Regions from separate parts of the Streptomyces fractus genome, predicted to be linked through region 1. Evidence: riboswitches for the same ligand, from Rfam matches in the RefSeq annotation. Region 1 holds a riboswitch; each other region holds the start of a gene.
What was found. A riboswitch is a leader RNA that binds a small molecule or an ion and turns the genes downstream of it on or off. The one in region 1 is predicted to bind cyclic di-AMP.

Region 1 (4,708 bases):
CTACTACGGCGGACTCCAGTTCACGCAGGAGAGATGGGAGCAGTACGGGGGGCTCCAGTACGCCCCGCGTGCCGACCAGGCCAGCCGCTCGCAGCAGATAGCCGTCGCCGAGAAGGTCCTCGACGACAAGGGTGTGAGTGCCTGGCCGATGTGCTCGCTCACGGCGGACCTCACCAAGGACGACGACTCGGCGGACGTCGATCCGGGCGTGTCCGCGTCACCCCAGCCGTCCGGGTCGACCGAGTCGGATGGGTCGTCCGAGTCGGCCGAGTCGCCCGAGCCGTCCAACTCGCCCAGCACCGATGCCGACGACAAGTCGGACGACGGTGCCGACAAGGGCACCGACGAGGCGGATTCGGGAGACAAGGGTCACGATGGATCCGCGGCCGCCGACGCGTCGGACGGCCCCTCGGCGGACGAGTCGGGCGATACCTCCGGTAACAAGGGTGAGGACGACCCGAGCCCCTCAAGTGACAAGTCCCACGCGCCTTCTGACGAAGCCGCCTCACCGTCCGCCTCACCGTCCGCCTCCCCCTCCGGCGAGGCCCCGGACACCGACACGTCGGGCCGCCACCGCGGGGGCCGCGCCGACGACGACCGTTCCGACTCCCGTACGGGAGAGGGACGTCACGCTTCGCGCGACGACAAGCGCGACGCGGAAGACACGTACAAGGTCCACGCCGGCGACAACCTCTGGGACATCGCGAAGACCCAGGACGTGCACGGCGGATGGGACGCGCTCTACGAGCGGAACAAGGAGACGGTCGGTACCGACCCAGACCTCATCCTTCCTGGTCAGAGCCTGGATCTTGGGGACGGAACGGACAAAAGGTAGCGGGGATTCGGGCCGGTTGAAGGGGCTTTGTCCGATGTAGAGCGAGTGAGACATGGGTCTCAAAGCCCCTGATCGACTTTGAAATCGGACGGATCGACCGCTTACGTTCGTGACCGCTCGCTTCAGCGGGCCCCGATGGACGTCACGCCGAATCCTGCCAACGTCCGTACGGGAACAGTCGACGCGTAAGCGCCGTAGGCAGGAGCGGGGGACCCAGGTAAGCGCCCTTCCGGGAGACCGGACGGGCTTGGGGTTAAGCAGCGCACAAGGATGCGTCTGCCGGGCACTCACTGGCCCGAACCCGACAGCTCACCTCGCAGGCGTCGGTGAGGAGACATCTCCATGCTGTTTTCCGGCAAGAACAAGCACCGCCGCCCGTCCAAGGCCATCCGCGTCGCCACGCTCGGCGGTGTCGCCGCTGCCGCCGTCGCCGTGCCGCTGATGGGCGCCACCTCCGCCTCCGCCGCGACCACGTCCGAGTGGGACCAGGTCGCGCAGTGCGAGTCCGGTGGCAACTGGTCCACGAACACCGGCAACGGTTTCTACGGCGGCCTCCAGTTCTCGTCCTCCACGTGGTCCGCCTACGGCGGCTCGCAGTACGCGTCCACCGCGGACCAGGCCTCCAAGGCCCAGCAGATAGCCGTCGGCGAGAAGGTCCTCGCCGCCCAGGGCAAGGGCGCCTGGCCGAACTGCGGCTCGGGCCTTTCCTCCGCCCCGAACGACAGCGGCTCCACCGCCGACTCGTCCTCGCAGCAGCAGGACAAGAGCACGCAGCAGGACACCCAGCAGCGTGCCAACCGCTCCGAGCAGCGCCAGCAGCCGCAGCAGGAGGCCCCGAAGCAGCAGGCCCCCAAGCAGCAGGCTCCGAAGAAGGACACCGTCACCACCCCGACCGGCAACAAGGTCGCCAAGGGTGACGGCGAGTACAAGGTGAAGTCCGGCGACACCCTCAGCAAGATCGCCGAGGCGCACGGCACCACCTGGCAGCAGGTGTTCGAGAAGAACAAGGACATCGTCAAGGACGCGAACCTGATCTACCCGGGTCAGCAGCTGCACCTCAGCTAAGCCGTCCGGTCCACCAGGACCGCCAGGTACGGGCTCGGCATCGGCGGACGCCGAGCCCCGCCGCACCCCGTCCCCACGGGCCGCTCACTTTTCGGCGACCTCCCTCCCGGCACGGCCGGGACGGAGGTCGCTGTTTTTGTTCCGTTAAGGAACATTTCGCTCAGGGCGTTGTCCACGAGACGGGCGTTCGGATGGCCGATGCCCGCGAGCCGGTTACGCTCAGGGGTGCGGGACCACGTATCCAAGCAGCTGCCCGCATAGCCTGCGTCACATCCCAGAAGGAGATGCTCGTGCCGTCCATCGACGTCGTCGTAGCCCGGGAAATCCTGGACTCCCGAGGCAACCCCACGGTCGAGGTCGAGGTCGGCCTCGACGACGGGAGCACCGGCCGTGCCGCCGTCCCGTCGGGTGCCTCCACCGGTGCCTTCGAGGCCATCGAACTCCGTGACGGTGACCCCAACCGTTACCTCGGCAAGGGTGTCGAGAAGGCCGTCCTCGCCGTCATCGAGCAGATCGGCCCGGAGCTCGTCGGCTACGACGCCACCGAGCAGCGCCTGATCGACCAGGCGATGTTCGACCTGGACGCCACCGACAACAAGGGCTCGCTCGGCGCCAACGCCATCCTCGGCGTCTCGCTCGCCGTCGCGCACGCCGCTTCCGAGGCGTCCGACCTGCCGCTCTTCCGCTACCTCGGCGGCCCGAACGCGCACCTTCTCCCGGTGCCGATGATGAACATCCTGAACGGCGGGTCCCACGCGGACTCCAACGTCGACATCCAGGAGTTCATGATCGCCCCGATCGGCGCGGAGTCCTTCTCCGAGGCCCTGCGCTGGGGCGCCGAGGTCTACCACACGCTGAAGAAGGTCCTGAAGAGCAAGGGCCTGGCCACCGGCCTGGGCGACGAGGGCGGCTTCGCCCCGAACCTGGGCTCGAACCGTGAGGCCCTCGACCTGATCCTCGAGGCCATCAAGGAGGCCGGCTACGTTCCCGGCCAGCAGATCGCCCTCGCGCTCGACGTCGCCGCCTCCGAGTTCTACAAGGACGGCAAGTACGCCTTCGAGGGCAAGGAGCGCTCCGCCGCCGAGATGACGGAGTACTACGAGGAGCTCGTCTCCGCGTACCCGCTCGTCTCCATCGAGGACCCGCTGTACGAGGACGACTGGGCCGGCTGGAACGTCATCACCGAGAAGCTGGGCGACAAGGTCCAGCTCGTCGGCGACGACCTCTTCGTCACCAACCCGGAGCGCCTGGCCCGCGGCATCGAGGAGAACTCGGCGAACGCCCTGCTCGTGAAGGTGAACCAGATCGGTTCGCTGACCGAGACGCTCGACGCCGTCGAGCTGGCCCAGCGCAACGGGTTCAAGTGCATGATGTCCCACCGCTCCGGCGAGACCGAGGACGTCACCATCGCCGACCTGGCCGTCGCCACCAACTGCGGCCAGATCAAGACCGGCGCCCCGGCCCGCTCCGAGCGCGTCGCCAAGTACAACCAGCTGCTGCGCATCGAGGAGATCCTGGACGACGCGGCGGTCTACGCCGGTCGCTCGGCCTTCCCGCGCTTCAAGGGCTGAGCGCTCACCGAGCGCCGCCTGACGCGGTAGATACGTACGTCCCCGCACTCGGTCCCGTACCGTGTGCGGGGACGTACGTACGTGAGCGGGGAGGCGGGAGCAGGCGATGCCCGGAAAGGTACGGGACAGGGACTCCGGAGAGCGCTTCTCGACGGCCACCCGCCTGCGCGTCCTGGGCGAGCAGACCGCCGAGCGCGTCTACCGCTCGCAGAGCAAGCGGCAGGCCCGCCGCTCCCGTCTCACGGGCCGCGCGGCCCTGCTGGCCCTCGTCCTGTGCACCCTCGTGGTCGCGCTCGCGTACCCGATAAGGCAGTACGTCTCCCAGCGCGGCGAGATCGAGGACCTGCAGCGCCAGCAGCAGGAGGCGAAGCAGCGGGTCGACCGGCTGCGCGACCAGAAGGCCCGCTGGCAGGACGACTCGTTCGCCGAGCAGCGCATCCGCGAGCGGCTGCACATGGTGATGCCGGGCGAGACCGGCTACGTGGTGCCGAGCGAGCGCACCGCGGCCGCCGAGCGCGCCGAGCAGGGCGCGGAGGACCGCCCCTGGTACTCCAACGTCTGGGACGGTGTCGACAAGGCCGACCAGGCGGACAACTGACGAACACTGAAGGAAACACCCGAGCGATGGAAACCCCCCCGCCGCAGACCGAGCCCACCGCGCCCACGGACGCCGACATCCAGGCGTTCAAGGAGCAGCTGGGGCGCCCGCCGCGCGGCCTGCGCGCCATCGCGCACCGCTGCCCCTGCGGCAACCCGGACGTGGTCGAGACGGCGCCGCGCCTGGAGGACGGCACCCCGTTCCCGACGACGTACTACCTCACGTGCCCGCGTGCGGCGTCGGCGATCGGCACGCTCGAGGCCAACGGCGTGATGAAGGAGATGACGGAGCGCCTCAAGACGGACCCGGAGCTGGCCCGCCAGTACCGCGCGGCCCACGAGGACTACATCGCCCGCCGCGACGCCATCGAGGTCCTGGAGAACTTCCCGAGCGCCGGCGGCATGCCCGACAGGGTGAAGTGCCTGCACGTCCTGGTCGGCCACTCGCTGGCCGCGGGCCCCGGCGTGAACCCGCTGGGGGACGAGGCGATCGCGATGCTGCCGGAGTGGTGGAAGAAGGGCGCGTGCGTGTCGGCGTCCACGGAGTCCACCACGGAGGTGGCCGAGTGACGCGCGTCGCCGCCATCGACTGCGGTACGAACTCGATCCGGCTTCTCGTCGCGGACGCGAATCCGGAGAC
Region 2 (4,708 bases), 2.7 Mb from region 1:
ACACGCCCATCGGCTCCATGGCCGACCTGGACGCGGCCACCCTCGAAGACGCGCGGAACTTCTTCCGCACGTACTACGCGCCCAACAACGCGGTGCTGTCGATCGTCGGCGACATCGACCCCGAGCGGACGCTGGCGTGGGTCGAGCGCTACTTCGGCTCCATCCCCGGCCACGACGGCAAGCCCGCCCCGCGCGACGGCGCCCTCCCGGAGGTCATCGGCGAGCAGCAGCGCGAGGTCATCGAGGAGGAGGTCCCGGCGCGCGCCCTGATGTCGGCCTACCGGCTCCCGCAGGACGGCACGCGCGCGTGCGACGCCGCCGACCTCGCCCTCACGGTCCTGGGTGGCGGCGAGTCCTCGCGCCTCTACAACCGGCTCGTACGCCGTGACCGTACGGCCGTGGCGGCCGGTTTCGGTCTGCTGCGGCTCGCCGGAGCGCCCTCCCTGGGCTGGCTGGACGTGAAGACCTCCGGAGACGTCGAGGTGCCGGTCATCGAGGCCGCCGTCGACGAGGAGCTCGCCCGGTTCGCTGAAGAGGGCCCGAGCCCCGAGGAAATGGAGCGCGCCCAGGCCCAGTTGGAGCGCGAGTGGCTGGACCGCCTCGGCACGGTCGCGGGACGCGCCGACGAGCTGTGCCGCTACGCCGTCCTGTTCGGCGACCCGCAGCTCGCCCTGACTGCCGTGGGGCGCGTCCTGGACGTGACCGCCGAGGAGGTCCAGGAGATCGCCAAGGCGCGCCTGCGCCCCGACAACCGCGCGTCCCTCGTGTACGAGCCGACCGCGCCCGCCGAGACCGAGTCCGCAGAGAACGCCGAGACCGCCGAGATCACCGAGGAGGCGGGCCAGTGACCGAGCAGCTCGCGAACATGGACTTCCACCCCCGGCCGCAGGCGGGCGAGCCCAAGCCCTGGGCGTTCCCCGCCCCGGAGCGCGGCGCGCTCCCCAACGGCCTGACGGTGCTGCGCTGCCACCGGCCCGGTCAGCAGGTCATCGCCGTGGAGGTGCACCTGGACGCGCCCCTGGACGCGGAACCCAAGGGCCTCGACGGCGTCGCCACGATCATGGCGCGGGCCTTCAACGAGGGCACCGACAAGCACTCCGCCGAGGAGTTCGCCGCCGAGCTGGAGCGCTGCGGCGCCACGATGGACGCGCACGCCGACCACCCGGGCGTCCGTGCCTCCCTCGAAGTGCCGGCCTCCCGCCTCTCCAAGGGCCTCGCCCTCCTGGCGGACGCCCTGCGCGCCCCCGCCTTCGACGACAGCGAGATCGAGCGCCTCGTCCGCAACCGCCTGGACGAGATCCCGCACGAGAGCGCCAACCCGGCCCGGCGGGCCGCCAAGGAGCTCTCCAAGCAGCTCTTCCCGGCCGACGCGCGCGTGTCGCGCCCGCGCCAGGGCACCGAGGAGACCGTCTCCGCCATCGACGCGGCGGCCGTGCGCGCCTTCTACGACCGGCACGTACGCCCCGCCACCGCCACGGCCGTCGTCGTGGGCGACCTGACGGGCATCGACCTGGACGCCCTCCTCGCCGACACGCTCGGCGCCTGGACCGGTGACACCACGGAGCCGCGCCCCGTGCCGCCGGTCGTCGCCGACGACACCGGCCGCGTGGTCATCGTGGACCGGCCGGGCGCCGTGCAGACGCAGTTGCTGATGGGCCGGGTCGGACCGGACAAGCACGACCGTGTGTGGGCCGCGCAGGTCCTCGGCACGTACTGCCTGGGCGGCACCCTCACGTCGCGCCTGGACCGCGTCCTGCGCGAGGAGAAGGGCTACACCTACGGCGTGCGGTCCTTCGCCCAGGTGCTGCGCTCCGCGCCCGACGGCAGCGGCGCCGCGATGCTCGCCATCAGCGGCTCGGTGGACACTCCGAACACCGGGCCCGCGCTCGACGACCTGTGGAAGGTCCTGCGCACGCTGGCGGCCGAGGGGCTCACGGATGCCGAACGGGACACCGCCGTACAGAACTTGGTGGGCGTGGCCCCGCTGAAGTTCGAGACCGCAGCGGCCGTCGCGAGCACCCTGGCCGACCAGGTCGAGCAGCACCTGCCGGACGACTTCCAGGCGCAGGTGTACCGGCAACTGGCCGCCACGGGCACCGTGGAGGCCACGGCCGCTGTTGTGAGCGCGTTCCCGGCGGACCGTCTGGTGACGATCCTGGTGGGTGACGCCGCGCAGATCGAGGAGCCGGTCAAGGCGCTCGGCATCGGCGAAGTCACGGTCGTCGCGGGCTGAGTTCGGCTCCCCAGGCACGCCACGAAGCCCCGGCGCCGGCATCGGCGGCCGGGGCTTCGTGGCGTCCGTCACGATCACCTTCAATCGCCACACGTTCGCAAATGTCCGAATTGGCGTAGAGGTTGCCTGTCTGCCCTGTGGCGTGCACTACAAAAGCCGGGTTCTGTTTGTTGATTCAAAGACGCCCCGCTTAGCGTTCCCTCCGGCTGTCCGCCAGACGTACGTCGCGCCCGCGACACCGGACAGTCATCGCCGAGTCCCCATGGTGTGAGCCAGGGGAGCCGGGGACCCACCGAAGTCCCTGGGGTGAATCGGGCGCTCTTCCCATCAGGGGAGGGGGCCTGTAGGAGACCTTCCTGCTCCGAACCCGTCAGCTAACCCGGTAGGCGAGAAGGAAGGAAAGGACCAGCCACTTCATGGGGTTCACCCGTGCCACCGGGAAGCACCGCCGTCCCAGCCGCCTGACGCGTACCACCGCTCAGGTCGCGGGCGTCGCCGCGATCACCACGACGGGCGTGGTGGGTGGCCTCGCCGCCCCCGCCCTCGCCGCCGACACCGCGACGGTCCCGCACGACGGCCTCACGCAGGCCGTCGCCATCGGCGACTCCCTCGCCGAGCAGATCGACGCGCAGGCCACCGCGCAGCACAAGGCCGCCGCCAAGGCGAAGGCCGAGGCGGAGGCCAAGAAGAAGGCCGAGGAGGCCAAGCGCAAGGCCGAGGCGGAGGCCAAGAAGCGGGCCGCCGAGAAGGCCGAGAAGGAGCGCGAGGCCAAGAAGCGCGCCGCCCGCGAGGCGGAGCGCAAGCGCCTGAACAGCTTCGTGTCGCCGATCTCCGGCTCGTACGTCTCCACCGCCTACAAGGCCGGCAGTGGACTGTGGTCCTCCGGCAGCCACACCGGCATCGACTTCCACGCCTCCAGCGGCACCTCGGTGCACGCGGTCGGCATGGGCACCGTCGTCGAGGCCGGCTGGGGCGGCGCGTACGGCAACAACGTCGTGATCAAGATGAAGGACGGTACGTACACCCAGTACGGTCACATGTCCTCGATCGGCGTCTCGGTCGGCCAGGACGTCACCCCCGGCCAGCAGATCGGCCTCTCCGGAGCCACTGGCAACGTGACGGGCCCGCACCTCCACTTCGAGGCCCGCACCACCCCCGACTACGGCTCGGACATCGACCCCGTCGCGTACCTGCGCCAGCACGGTGTGAACGTCTGACCCACCAGTCACACCTTCCCCGAAAGCCCCGGCTCCCCGAGCCGGGGCTTTCGCGTGCGCGGGTCTGCACTGTCCAAAAAATATCCCCGGATTCCGTCCCCTCGTCGGAAATTCAACTCCGGTGGAATAGAGTCTCCGGGTAAACGTTCCGGCCGCGTGTCATTCGCGCTTGACCGGGCGTCAATCGGCCGCGTATCGCGGGCATTGAGGCGGAGGTCGAGTCATGCGCATTCCCGCGCAGTCGGTATGCACAGCGATCCGCGACGACATCGTCGCCGGCGTCTACGAGCGCGGCGCCAGACTCACCGAGGAACTCCTCGCGCGTCGCTACGGCGTCTCTCGCGTGCCCGTCCGTGAGGCGCTGCGCACCCTGGAGGCGGAGGGGTTCGTCGTCACGCGCAGGCACGCGGGCGCGTGCGTGGCCGAACCCACCGAGCGGGAGGCGGCCGACCTCCTGGAGATCCGCATGCTGCTCGAACCCATGGGCGCCCACCGCGCCGCGCAGCGCCGCACCGAGGCCCACCTCAAGGTCCTTCGCGGCCTGGTCAGGCTGGGGCAGGAGCGCTCCCGGCGAGGTCAGAGCGAGGATCTGCGCTCCCTCGGCAGCTGGTTCCACGAGACGCTCGCCCAGGCCTCCGGCAGCCCCGGCCTGATCACCCTGCTCACTCAGCTCCGCCACAAGATCGCCTGGATGTACGCCGTGGAGAGCCCGGCCCGGCCGGCCGAGTCCTGGGCCGAGCACGGCGCCATCGTCGACGCCGTGGCGCGGGGTGACGCGGAGCGTGCCCGCGCCCTGGCCACCCTGCACGCGGAGCGCGCGACGGCCGCCCACAGGCTGCGCGTTCCCCGCGCCGGCGAGCGTGTGAGGACTTCGCAACATGCAGTCAACACAGTGGGGCGCCAGGTTTAACAACAGCGCCGTATACAAAGAAGTGCACTATTCGATGAATGGGTGGAACCGGGTGCGGATCAATTCCCGCTGCCTATTTCCTGTTGCCGTCCCTGCCGTCTTCCCTGTGGTCTTTCCTGTCGCCCAATTCGTGACGCAATAGCGAACGAAAAAGCCGCGCGCCCCGAAGGGGACGCGCGGCTCAGCCGTACTGCTTTTGGTCTTTGTGTCGGACCGTCTTTGTGTCAGACGGTTTCGGGAAGCTCCTCGAGCCCCTCGGCGACCAGCTTCGCCAGACGGTCGAGCGCGGCGTCCGCGCCCTCGGCGTCGGAGGCCAGCACGATCTCCTCGCCGCCCTGCGCGCCCAGG
Region 3 (4,708 bases), 940 kb from region 1:
ACTACAAGGCCAAGCCGTACGCGACCGTGGAGTGCCCCTTCGACGCCGAGGCCGGACAGGGCTGCGTCGAGGAGCGCGAGGACGCCATCGCCGCCTATACCCAGGCCCTGCTGTGGAACATCACCCGCGACAAGGCGCACGCCGCCAAGGCCGTCGAGATCATGAACGCCTGGTCGGACAAGATCACCGAGCACACCGCGGACAACGCGGGACTCCAGGCCGCCTGGGCCGGCACGTCCTGGGCGAAGGCCGCCGAGCTGATGCAGTACACGTACAAGGACTGGCCGGACGGGCAGGAGCTGAAGTTCCAGCGGATGCTGCGCGAGGTCTATCTGCCCGAAGTGCGGAGTGGTTCCGCCGACTTCAACGGCAACTGGGACCTGGTGATGGCCGACGCGGCGATGAGCATGGCCGTCCACCTCAACGACCAGAAGGCCTTCGACCAGGCCGTCGGGCACTTCCGCGCCCGCGTCCCCGCGTACTTCTACCTGTCGTCCGACGGGCCGCTGCCGGTGAAACCGAAGGGCAGCGACATCGACACCCCGAAGAAGCTGCGGACGTACTGGTTCGGGCAGAAGACCTTCAAGGACGGGCTCGCGCAGGAGACCTGCCGCAACTTCAAGCACGCCAGCTACTCCCTCGCCGCCACCTCCCACATGGCGGAGACCGCCTGGCACCAGGGCGTCGACCTGTACGGGGAGGTGAAGGACCGGCTCGCCGCGGCGCTCGAACTGCACTCCAAGTACCAGCTGGGCGCCAAGGCCCCGTCTTGGCTGTGCGGCGGGAAGGTGCAGCGGGACATGGGCCCCGACACGGAGGTCGGCCTCCAGCACCTTCAGGGGCGGCTGAAGATGGACCTCCCGCAGACGGAGAAGCTCACCCACAAGCAGCGGCCGGAGGGGACGGACGACCTGTTCGTCGCGTGGGAGACGCTCACACACGCCGCCGCGTGAGCCGTCACGCGAAGCGATTCGCGTTCACTCCCCCTGATGGCGTAGAGTTGTGAACACAACGGCGCGGGGTGGAGCAGCTCGGTAGCTCGCTGGGCTCATAACCCAGAGGTCGCAGGTTCAAATCCTGTCCCCGCTACTGAAGACCGAGGCCGGAATCTCATCGAGATTCCGGCCTCGGTTTTTTTGCGTGTTGCGCCCGTCACGTTCTCCACCCGTACGGCCCACCCCTGCTCGCCCCCGCGCCCCCGTGCGGGAACTCTTGGTGAGACGCCGGAAGCTGGCAGGGAACGGCAGGAGACGAGTGGTGGGGCAGCGAAGAGGAGGCACCGGCGGGAGAGGGGGGCGGCACGGCTCCGAGGCCGCCTGCACCCGCCTCTTCCTGCGGCTGCTGCCTCTGCTGCTGGTCCTCGGCGGCGCGGCCTACGAGTACGCCACCCCCAGCGGCTTCCCCGGCGCCCCCTTGTTCAGCGCGGCGCCGCTGGTGGCCGCCCCGTTCTTCTCGCTCGGCGCGACGATCCTGGTCGGCGCGGTGTCGATCGGTGCGATCGTCGCCGTGCACCTGCGCTTCACGGAGCACCTTGACTCCGTGTTCGTCACCGAGATAGTCACCGTGGCCACGGTCTGCCTCCTGGCCTGTCTGCTCAACAGGATCGTGTGCCGAAGTCACGAACAGCTGGCCTCCGCCCGTGAGATCGCGCAGGCCGCGCAGCTGGCGGTGCTGCCCGAGCCGGCCCGGCGGCTCGGCGGCTTCGTGATCGCGGCGCGCTACGAGGCGGCGCAGGCCGACGCGTTCATCGGCGGCGATCTCTACGCGGTCCAGGACACCCCGCACGGCATCCGGATCATCGTCGGTGACGTGCGCGGCAAGGGGATGGGCGCGGTCGCCGCGGTCGCCGTCGTCATCGGCGCGTTCCGGGAGGCCGCCGAGCAGGAGGGCTCCCTGGAGGCGGTCGCCCAGCGCCTGGAGCGGGCCCTGGCCCGCGAGGGCACCCGGCGCAGCGGCATCGACGACTTCGAGGGCTTCACCACCGCGGTGCTCGCCGAGATCCCGCACGGCGTCGAGCTCGTCCGCGTCCTCAACCGCGGCCACCCCAGCCCGCTGCTGCTGCTCGGCGACGGCACCGTACGCGCACTCGAACCGTGCCAGGCGGCGCTGCCGCTCGGGATGAGCGAACTCGGCAGCTGGCCCGACCGTGCCGTCGAGGCGGCGTTCCCGTCCGCGGCCACGCTGCTGCTCTACACCGACGGGCTCTCCGAGGCGCGCGATCCGAGCGGCCGCTTCTACGATCCGGCGGCCCGGCTCTCCGGGCGCCTCTTCCCCGGGCCCGAGGAACTCCTCGCGTCCCTCGCCGCGGAGGTGCGCGCGCACACCGGCGACGGGACGAAGGACGACATGGCGCTGCTCGCCGTGCGACGCGGCTGAGTTCCTTGATCATTGTTACCAGAGGTAGCCGAACGGCGTCGCTCCGCATAACAATTGACGCACCATCAGTTGCTGGGATGTTTGCGAGCCGCGATCAACTCGCCCGGTTCCGCCCCTTCATGACCCGATAAGTCCTGGCCAGAGTCGTGAACGATCAGTGGGAAGCGCTTGGAATTACTGTCTGCTGTCTATTAACGTTCGATAACGCAGCGCGGTCGTCCCAGCCGTCACAAGAGACGGCTCCGTGCGCACACGCTTAATCCCGCAAGGGAACCGGGGAACCATCAACTTGGGGTGAATCGGACGCTCTTCCTGTCTCGGGAGGCGCCCGTAGGAGACCTTCCTGCTCCGAACCCGTCAGCTAACCCGGTAGGCGAGAAGGAAGGAAAGGAGAGCGCCCCCGTGGCGTCGAACCGGCCTGCCCCCGACTTCTTCTACGGCCCCGATGACGACTTCGGCGTCGAGCAGGAGTCCTGGGAGGAGTGGAATCCCACCGAGGAGTCCGTCGCTCCCCTTCGCGGCAAGCATCGCGTGGCCCGCCGCCGCGGTGGTTTCGCTCGTAGCTCCACTGTTCTCGGCGTCGGCGTGGTCGCCGCCGTCGGTGCGGGCGGCATCGCCACCGCACAGGGCGGCAAGCCGCCGGTCCACATCTCCATGCCCGACCTGTCCGCGGTCAAGGACTCGCTGCCCGAGGCCAAGTCGCTGCCGGGCGTGGGCTCGCTCATATCCCACGGTTCGGACTCCGGTTCCGACTCCGACGCCACGGCCTCCCCGCTGAGCGGCGCCGGTGTCACCCAGGCCGATGCCGCCGACGGGCAGACCGGCGCCGGCGAGGCGCTGCGGGCCCGCATCATGCAGCAGGCCGAGACGCAGCAGGACGCGGCCGACGCCTCGGCGAAGCAGGCGGCGGAGGAGGCGGCCGCGAAGCAGGCGGCAGCCGAGGCCGCCGCCAAGCGGGACGAGGCCGATGCCAAGGCCGCCGCCGAGAAGAAGAAGGCCGAGGCGGAGGCCCGCCGCAAGGCCGAGGCCGAGCGCCTCGCCAAGCTGGCCGCCAGCTTCAAGCTCCCGGTCGCCTCGTACACGATCACCGGCACCTTCGGTCAGCCCGGCTCCATGTGGTCCTCCGGGTACCACACGGGCCTCGACTTCGCCGCCCCCACGGGCACGCCGATCCGCGCCATCCACTCCGGCACGGTCACGGAGGCCGGCTGGGCGGGCGCGTACGGCTACCGCACGGTGCTCACCCTCGACGACGGCACGGAGCTGTGGTTCTGCCACCAGTCCTCGCTCAACGTCAGCGCGGGCCAGAAGGTCTCCACCGGCGACGTCATCGGCCGCGTGGGCGCCACGGGCAATGTGACCGGGCCGCACCTCCACCTGGAGGTCCACCCAGACGGGCAGTCCACCGGCGTCGACCCGGCGCCATGGCTGCGCGGCAAGGGCCTCACCCCCTGAGTCGCCGAACCCCGGCGGTCCTGGCGCTCACCCCCCGACGCCAGGGCCGCCGGTTTTGCACACCCTTTGGGTATCCGGCGGGGTGATCGTGGAACACCGTATTCCGTACGGGTGTTGAGTAACGGCATGACTTCCTCCACTCGATCTCTGCGCAAGCTCGGCAGCTCCGACCTCGAGGTCTTCCCGCTGTCCCTGGGGGGCAACGTGTTCGGCTGGACCGCCGACGAAGCCACGTCCTTCGAGGTGCTCGACGCGTACGTCGCCGCGGGCGGCAACTTCATCGACACCGCCGACGTGTACTCGGCGTGGGTGGACGGCAACCAGGGCGGTGAGTCGGAGACCGTCATCGGCAAGTGGCTGGCCTCGCGCGGCCGCCGCGACGACGTCGTCATCGCCACCAAGGGCAGCCAGCACCCCGAGTTCCAGGGCCTGTCCGCGGCCAACATCAAGGCCGCGGCCGACGCCTCCCTGAAGCGCCTGGGCACCGACCACATCGACCTGTACTACACGCACTACGACAAGCCCGAGGTGCCGGTCGAGGAGATCATCGGCGCCCTCGACGAACTGGTGAAGGCGGGCAAGGTACGCCACATCGCCGCTTCCAACATCTCCGCGCGGCGCCTCCAGGACTCCCTGGACTTCTCCGACCGCGAGGGCCTCGCCCGCTACGTCGCGCTCCAGCCGCACTACAACCTCGTCGAGCGCGACGCGTACGAGGGTGAGCTGCAGGACGTCGCCGCCCGCGCGGGCATCGGGGCCGTGCCGTACTACGCGCTCGCCTCCGGCTTCCTGACCGGCAAGTACCGGCCGGGGCAGCGCGTCGACAGCGCCCGCGCCGCGAAGGCCGGCGCGTACCTGGAGACGGAGCGCGGGCAGC
Region 4 (4,708 bases), 3.6 Mb from region 1:
AGCACGTCCAGCCGGCGCAGGTCCTTGCGCAGCCGTGAGCGCTGCTCGCCCCAGCCTTCGGAGAGGTCGGGCTCGTCCCCGGCGGGCGGGGTCGGCGAGAGGGATGGCGCTTGGGTCACGATTGCTCCTGGCGAGAACAGCACGAAGACTTCACGAACGACATGGACGGCGTTGGGGCCTGCCCAGGCCGCGCTTACCCCCGACCGACCGACTTATTGACTGAACGGCCAGTCAGTAGTGGAACGTGACGTGACTGTGACCTGTCCGACGGCGAGGCGTCAAGAGTCCTGCGCGTGAACGAGTCGAGCCCCGGGAACAACTAGGCTTGCGGCGTGACCAGAGTCCGGTTGAGCGTGGCCGAGCGGCGCGAAGAGCTGCTGGGGGCCGCCATCGAGCAGATCGAGGCGCGCGGGGTGGCCGCCGTGCGCATCGCCGACGTGGCGTCGGCGCTCGGCGTGAGCAACGCGCTGGTGCTGTACCACTTCTCGACGAAGGAGAAGCTCGTCGCGGCCGCGTTCGCGCACGCCGCCGAGAGTGACCTGGCCCATCTGCGCAAGCTGCTCGGCCGCCGCACGACGGCCCTGAAGCGGCTGCGCGCCGCGGTGCGCTGGTACGCGCCGACGGGTCAGGCCAAGGGGTGGCGGCTGTGGATCGAGGGCTGGGCGGCGGCGCTGCGCGAGCCCGCGCTGCGGGAGGTCACGCGGGACCTCGACCGGCAGTGGAAGGCGGCGCTCGCGGAGGTGATCGCCGAGGGCGTGGCGGCGGGCGAGTTCGGCTGCCCCGAGCCGATGGCGGCGGCGCTGCGGCTCACGGCACTGCTCGACGGGCTCGCCGTGCAGATGACCGCGTACGACGACGGGCGCGCCAGGGCGGCCGCGGTGTCGCGGGCCCGCATGCAGGAGTGGGTGGATGAGGCGCTCGCCCGCGAACTGGGGCTCGAGCGCGCGGAGTTGACCGCGGCGGGGCGCTGACGGGAGGCCGTCAGCGCCACCGCTCCGCCGAGGTTCAACGCGTCAGGACGCCGCCTCCAGGTGCGCCTTCACCGCGTGCGGGTCGACGAAGCCCTTGGCCTGCACCCGGTCGCCGGAGGACTCGCCGCGAAGCCTGCGCCCGATCCACGGCACCAGGAACTCGCGCGCCCAGTGGATGTCGTCGCGCCGCACCTCGAACGTGCCGCGCGGCGGCAGCAGCGGCCACGCCTGCTCGGGGTCGGCCGGCACCTCGACGCCGAGCGCCTGGGCGGCGCGCAGCGCCACGCGCGTGTGCCCCTCGGGCGACAGGTGGAGGCGGTCGTCGTCCCAGGCCCTGCGGTCCTGGATGGACTTCAGGGACCACAGGTCGAGCATCAGGCAGCCGTGACGGTCGGCGATCGCCCGCACATGCATGTTGTACGTGGCGATCTTGCCGCGCAGGTGCTTGAGCACGGCCACGTCACGGGTGTCGAAGCCGGTGGCCACCATGACGGTGCCCGCCGCGTCGGTGAGCTTGAGGACGGCCTTCTCGAACCGTTCGGCCACGTCGTCCGGGTCGGTGCCGGGGCGGATGATGTCGTTGCCGCCGGCGACCAGGGTCACCAGGTCGGGGGCGAGCTCGACCGCCTTCGGGATCTGGTCCGCGACGATCTGGTCGAGGAGCTTGCCGCGCACGGCGAGGTTCGCGTACTTGAAGGTGTCCTCGGGCACCCGGTCGTCCAGGAGGACGGCGAGCCGGTCGGCCCAGCCCGCGAACTTTCCGTCGGGACCGGGGTCGCCGACTCCTTCGGTGAAGCTGTCGCCCACGGCCGCGTAGGACCGGATCGTGCCGTTGAGTGAGTCCCTGAGTGCTCTCGATTCGTTTGCCACGACCACACATCTTTCACCCTCGGGTGTGACCTACGCGACCGTAGCCAGGGGTTGACGGGTGGTGAGATAACCCACTCGCCACCTGGGGAATAAGCGCACGAACGCGATTCGGCGCCCGGGGAACGACCCCAGGCGCCGAAGGGAGCGAGCGGCCTCGACCGCTACGGGACGTCTCAGGCGTTCACACCGTGCTCGCTCAGGTACGCGATCGGGTCGATGTCCGAGCCGTAGTCCGCGGTCGTGCGGACCTCGAAGTGCAGGTGCGGTCCGGTGACATTGCCCGTCGCGCCGGACTTGGCGATCTCCTGGCCGGCCGTCACGGTGTCGCCCTGCGCGACGCCGATCGAGGACAGGTGGCCGTACTGGGAGTAGTGGCCGTCGGCGTGCTCGATGACGACCTCGTTGCCATATGCGCCGCCCGAGCCGGTCGAGACGACGGTGCCGTCGGCGATCGACTTCACGGAGGTGCCGGTCGGTACCGAGAAGTCGGCGCCGGTGTGGCTGCCGCTGGACCACATGGAGCCGGAGTTGCCGTAACCGGTGCCCTTGGCGCCGTCGACGGGCGCGACGTAGCCGCCGGAGGCGGTGGTCTTGGCGCTCGCCTGCGTGGCGGTGGCTGCACCCTCGGAACCGGAACCAGAACCGGAGCTGCTGTCGCTGCCGGCCGCGCCGCCGAGGTCGAGCTTGACGCCGATCTTGAGGTGGTCCGCGTTCGAGCCGACGGCGTCCTTGTTGTCCTCGTAGAGCTTCTTCCAGCCGCCGTCGACGTCGTGCGCCTTGGCGATCTTCGAGAGCGTGTCACCGGCCTTGACGGTGTACGTCGTGGCGTCGGCGGTGCCGTCGGACGTCGCGGCCTGCGCGCCGGTAGCGCCCATGAGCGGCAGCGCGAGCGCGGCTCCACCGGCGGAGGCGACGGCGGCGACACGGGCGATGCGCTGGGAGGTCGAAAGGCGGTGCTTTCCCTTTGCGGGCATGCTGAATTTCCTCTCCGTCGCCTACGAGGTGAGCTGTCGGGTTCGGGCTGGAGATGCCCGGCCGCGCCCGGGGAACGGGCACGGCTTCACCCCTAGCCGCTTGGGGAAATCCCTGCGCGGCGCACTGCGTGTGGGTCCCCCGCTCCTGCCGTGACGGGTAGTCGAAAGGAACCCGGGCGGCGGCAGGACTAGGCGTTCCGACCGGATTGATTGGTGACCGTAGGCGAACGGCAATGGCGGCGACAAACCCCGAATTCGCTTGCGGGGGCAATTCCTTGGGTTTCTGAGGCATCCCTGCGTAACCCTCCGTCGACATTCCCCGCTTTACCAACGCCATACCTTCGGGGATTACTGGGCGGCCAATCCGGGCCGCCCGCCACACAGCGTCACGAACATGAAGCCGGTCACGCACACGCCCACAAGCCCCTTCGATCCATGCACAGTTGCTACAGAACAGGGCGAATCGGACAGATGGTTGCCTGTGGAACCGATGTCGTATCGTCAGGAGCGCGCCCACCGGCGACCCAACGCCGGTGCACCGATTGGGAGGAGCCCCTGTGACGCAGCACGCACCGTCCACCGAGCCCGAGCTGACCGGAGTGCGCAACTTCCGAGACGTGGGCGGCCTGCCCACCGTGGACGGCCGGCGCGTGCGCCAGGGCGTACTGTTCCGCAGCGGTCACCTCGCCCACGCCACGGCCGAGGACGCGACCTTCCTCTCCTCCCTCGGTCTGCATACGGTCTTCGACTTCCGTAACTCCGCGGACCAGAAGCTGGAGGGCGCAGACGTCGAACTGCCCGGCGTGCGCAATCTGAACCTGCCGCTCAACGACCCGGCCGACGGCGCCGAATTCTGGACCATGGTCCGCGACGGCAACATCGACCAGCTGCGTCAGATCCTCTCCGAGGGCCGCGCGGCGAACCGGCTCGTCGAGTCCTACCGCACCATGATCAAGGAGCGCACCGCCGAGCACAGCCGCGTGCTGCACTCCCTCGCCGAGGACAGCCTGCCCGCGCTGATGCACTGCGCGGCGGGCAAGGACCGCGCGGGCCTCTCGATCGCCGTGACGCTGCTCGCGGTGGGCGTGGAGCGCGAGGCCATCGAGGCCGACTACCTCAAGTCGAACGAGAAGCACCGCCGCTACAACGTGCGCCGCACGGCCACCGCGAAGGACGCCTACTCCCCCGAGATCATGGAGCTGCTCAGCCCGCTCTTCGACGCCCGCGTCGAGTACCTCAACGCCGGCCTCGAGACCATCGACGAGGTCTGGGGCGGCACGGACCGCTACCTCGAAGAGGGCCTGAAGTTCACCGCGGCGACGCGCGAGCGACTGCGCGAGCGCCTCCTCGACTGACACCCGCTCTCTCGACTGACACCCGGCTTTCTCGACAGACACCCGCTCTCTCGGCTGACGCCCGGCATCACATGACGCCGGGCGTCACACGGTCGACCGATGCCTGACGTCATCCGTCACCCCTCCCTGTCGCGGAGTGCCGCGCGCGCAGGGAGGGTCACGGCGAGCAGCCCGAGGCACACCGCGCTCGCCGCGAACGTGCCGTACAGCAGCGGGGGTATGTACGGGGACTCTCCCGTCATGCCGCGCATCATCGGGGTCAGCGTGATCAGCGCGATGGCCGTGCCAAGCGCCACCCCCGCCGCCGATACCAGCAGGCTCTCCCAGCGGAGCATCCGCAGCACCTGGCGGCGCGTGGACCCGACGAGGCGGAGCACGGTCAGTTCGCGACGGCGGTCCAGGACCGTCATCACCAGGGTGTTGACCGCGGCGACGGCGGCGAAGCCGCCCAGGACCGCGGCCATCATGTAGTTGGACCAGGCGCCCAGTTCACTGTCCACGCTCCGCGCGACGGCGTACCCCGAAGCGTCGGTGACCT

Region 2: linked by a shared signal. The riboswitch ahead of ACP4E5_RS14170 (M23 family metallopeptidase) and the one ahead of ACP4E5_RS26585 (transglycosylase family protein) in region 1 are both predicted to bind cyclic di-AMP.
Region 3: linked by a shared signal. The riboswitch ahead of ACP4E5_RS22260 (M23 family metallopeptidase) and the one ahead of ACP4E5_RS26585 (transglycosylase family protein) in region 1 are both predicted to bind cyclic di-AMP.
Region 4: linked by a shared signal. The riboswitch ahead of ACP4E5_RS10135 (M23 family metallopeptidase) and the one ahead of ACP4E5_RS26585 (transglycosylase family protein) in region 1 are both predicted to bind cyclic di-AMP.

What each region holds. Positions count from the first base shown of each region.
Region 1 is NZ_JBMYHI010000002.1:5,420,623-5,425,330, forward strand. Features, by position in the region: gene ACP4E5_RS26580 (transglycosylase family protein) at 1-835, shown strand, start outside; cyclic di-AMP (ydaO/yuaA leader) riboswitch at 1,016-1,173, shown strand; gene ACP4E5_RS26585 (transglycosylase family protein) at 1,178-1,900, shown strand; gene eno (phosphopyruvate hydratase) at 2,191-3,471, shown strand; gene ACP4E5_RS26595 (FtsB family cell division protein) at 3,578-4,069, shown strand; gene ACP4E5_RS26600 (DUF501 domain-containing protein) at 4,096-4,638, shown strand; gene ACP4E5_RS26605 (Ppx/GppA phosphatase family protein) at 4,635-4,708, shown strand, end outside.
Region 2 is NZ_JBMYHI010000002.1:2,741,314-2,746,021, reverse strand. Features, by position in the region: gene ACP4E5_RS14180 (M16 family metallopeptidase) at 1-848, shown strand, start outside; gene ACP4E5_RS14175 (M16 family metallopeptidase) at 866-2,233, shown strand; cyclic di-AMP (ydaO/yuaA leader) riboswitch at 2,474-2,637, shown strand; gene ACP4E5_RS14170 (M23 family metallopeptidase) at 2,650-3,450, shown strand; gene ACP4E5_RS14165 (GntR family transcriptional regulator) at 3,674-4,360, shown strand; gene ACP4E5_RS14160 (HPr family phosphocarrier protein) at 4,585-4,708, opposite strand, start outside.
Region 3 is NZ_JBMYHI010000002.1:4,485,021-4,489,728, reverse strand. Features, by position in the region: gene ACP4E5_RS22275 (alginate lyase family protein) at 1-953, shown strand, start outside; tRNA gene ACP4E5_RS22270 (tRNA-Met) at 1,016-1,089, shown strand; gene ACP4E5_RS22265 (PP2C family protein-serine/threonine phosphatase) at 1,258-2,376, shown strand; cyclic di-AMP (ydaO/yuaA leader) riboswitch at 2,620-2,767, shown strand; gene ACP4E5_RS22260 (M23 family metallopeptidase) at 2,779-3,831, shown strand; gene ACP4E5_RS22255 (aldo/keto reductase) at 3,958-4,708, shown strand, end outside.
Region 4 is NZ_JBMYHI010000002.1:1,787,281-1,791,988, forward strand. Features, by position in the region: gene ACP4E5_RS10120 (APC family permease) at 1-119, opposite strand, end outside; gene ACP4E5_RS10125 (TetR/AcrR family transcriptional regulator) at 333-971, shown strand; gene ACP4E5_RS10130 (SGNH/GDSL hydrolase family protein) at 1,014-1,796, opposite strand; gene ACP4E5_RS10135 (M23 family metallopeptidase) at 2,015-2,815, opposite strand; cyclic di-AMP (ydaO/yuaA leader) riboswitch at 2,819-2,985, opposite strand; gene ACP4E5_RS10140 (tyrosine-protein phosphatase) at 3,373-4,170, shown strand; gene ACP4E5_RS10145 (ABC transporter permease) at 4,287-4,708, opposite strand, start outside.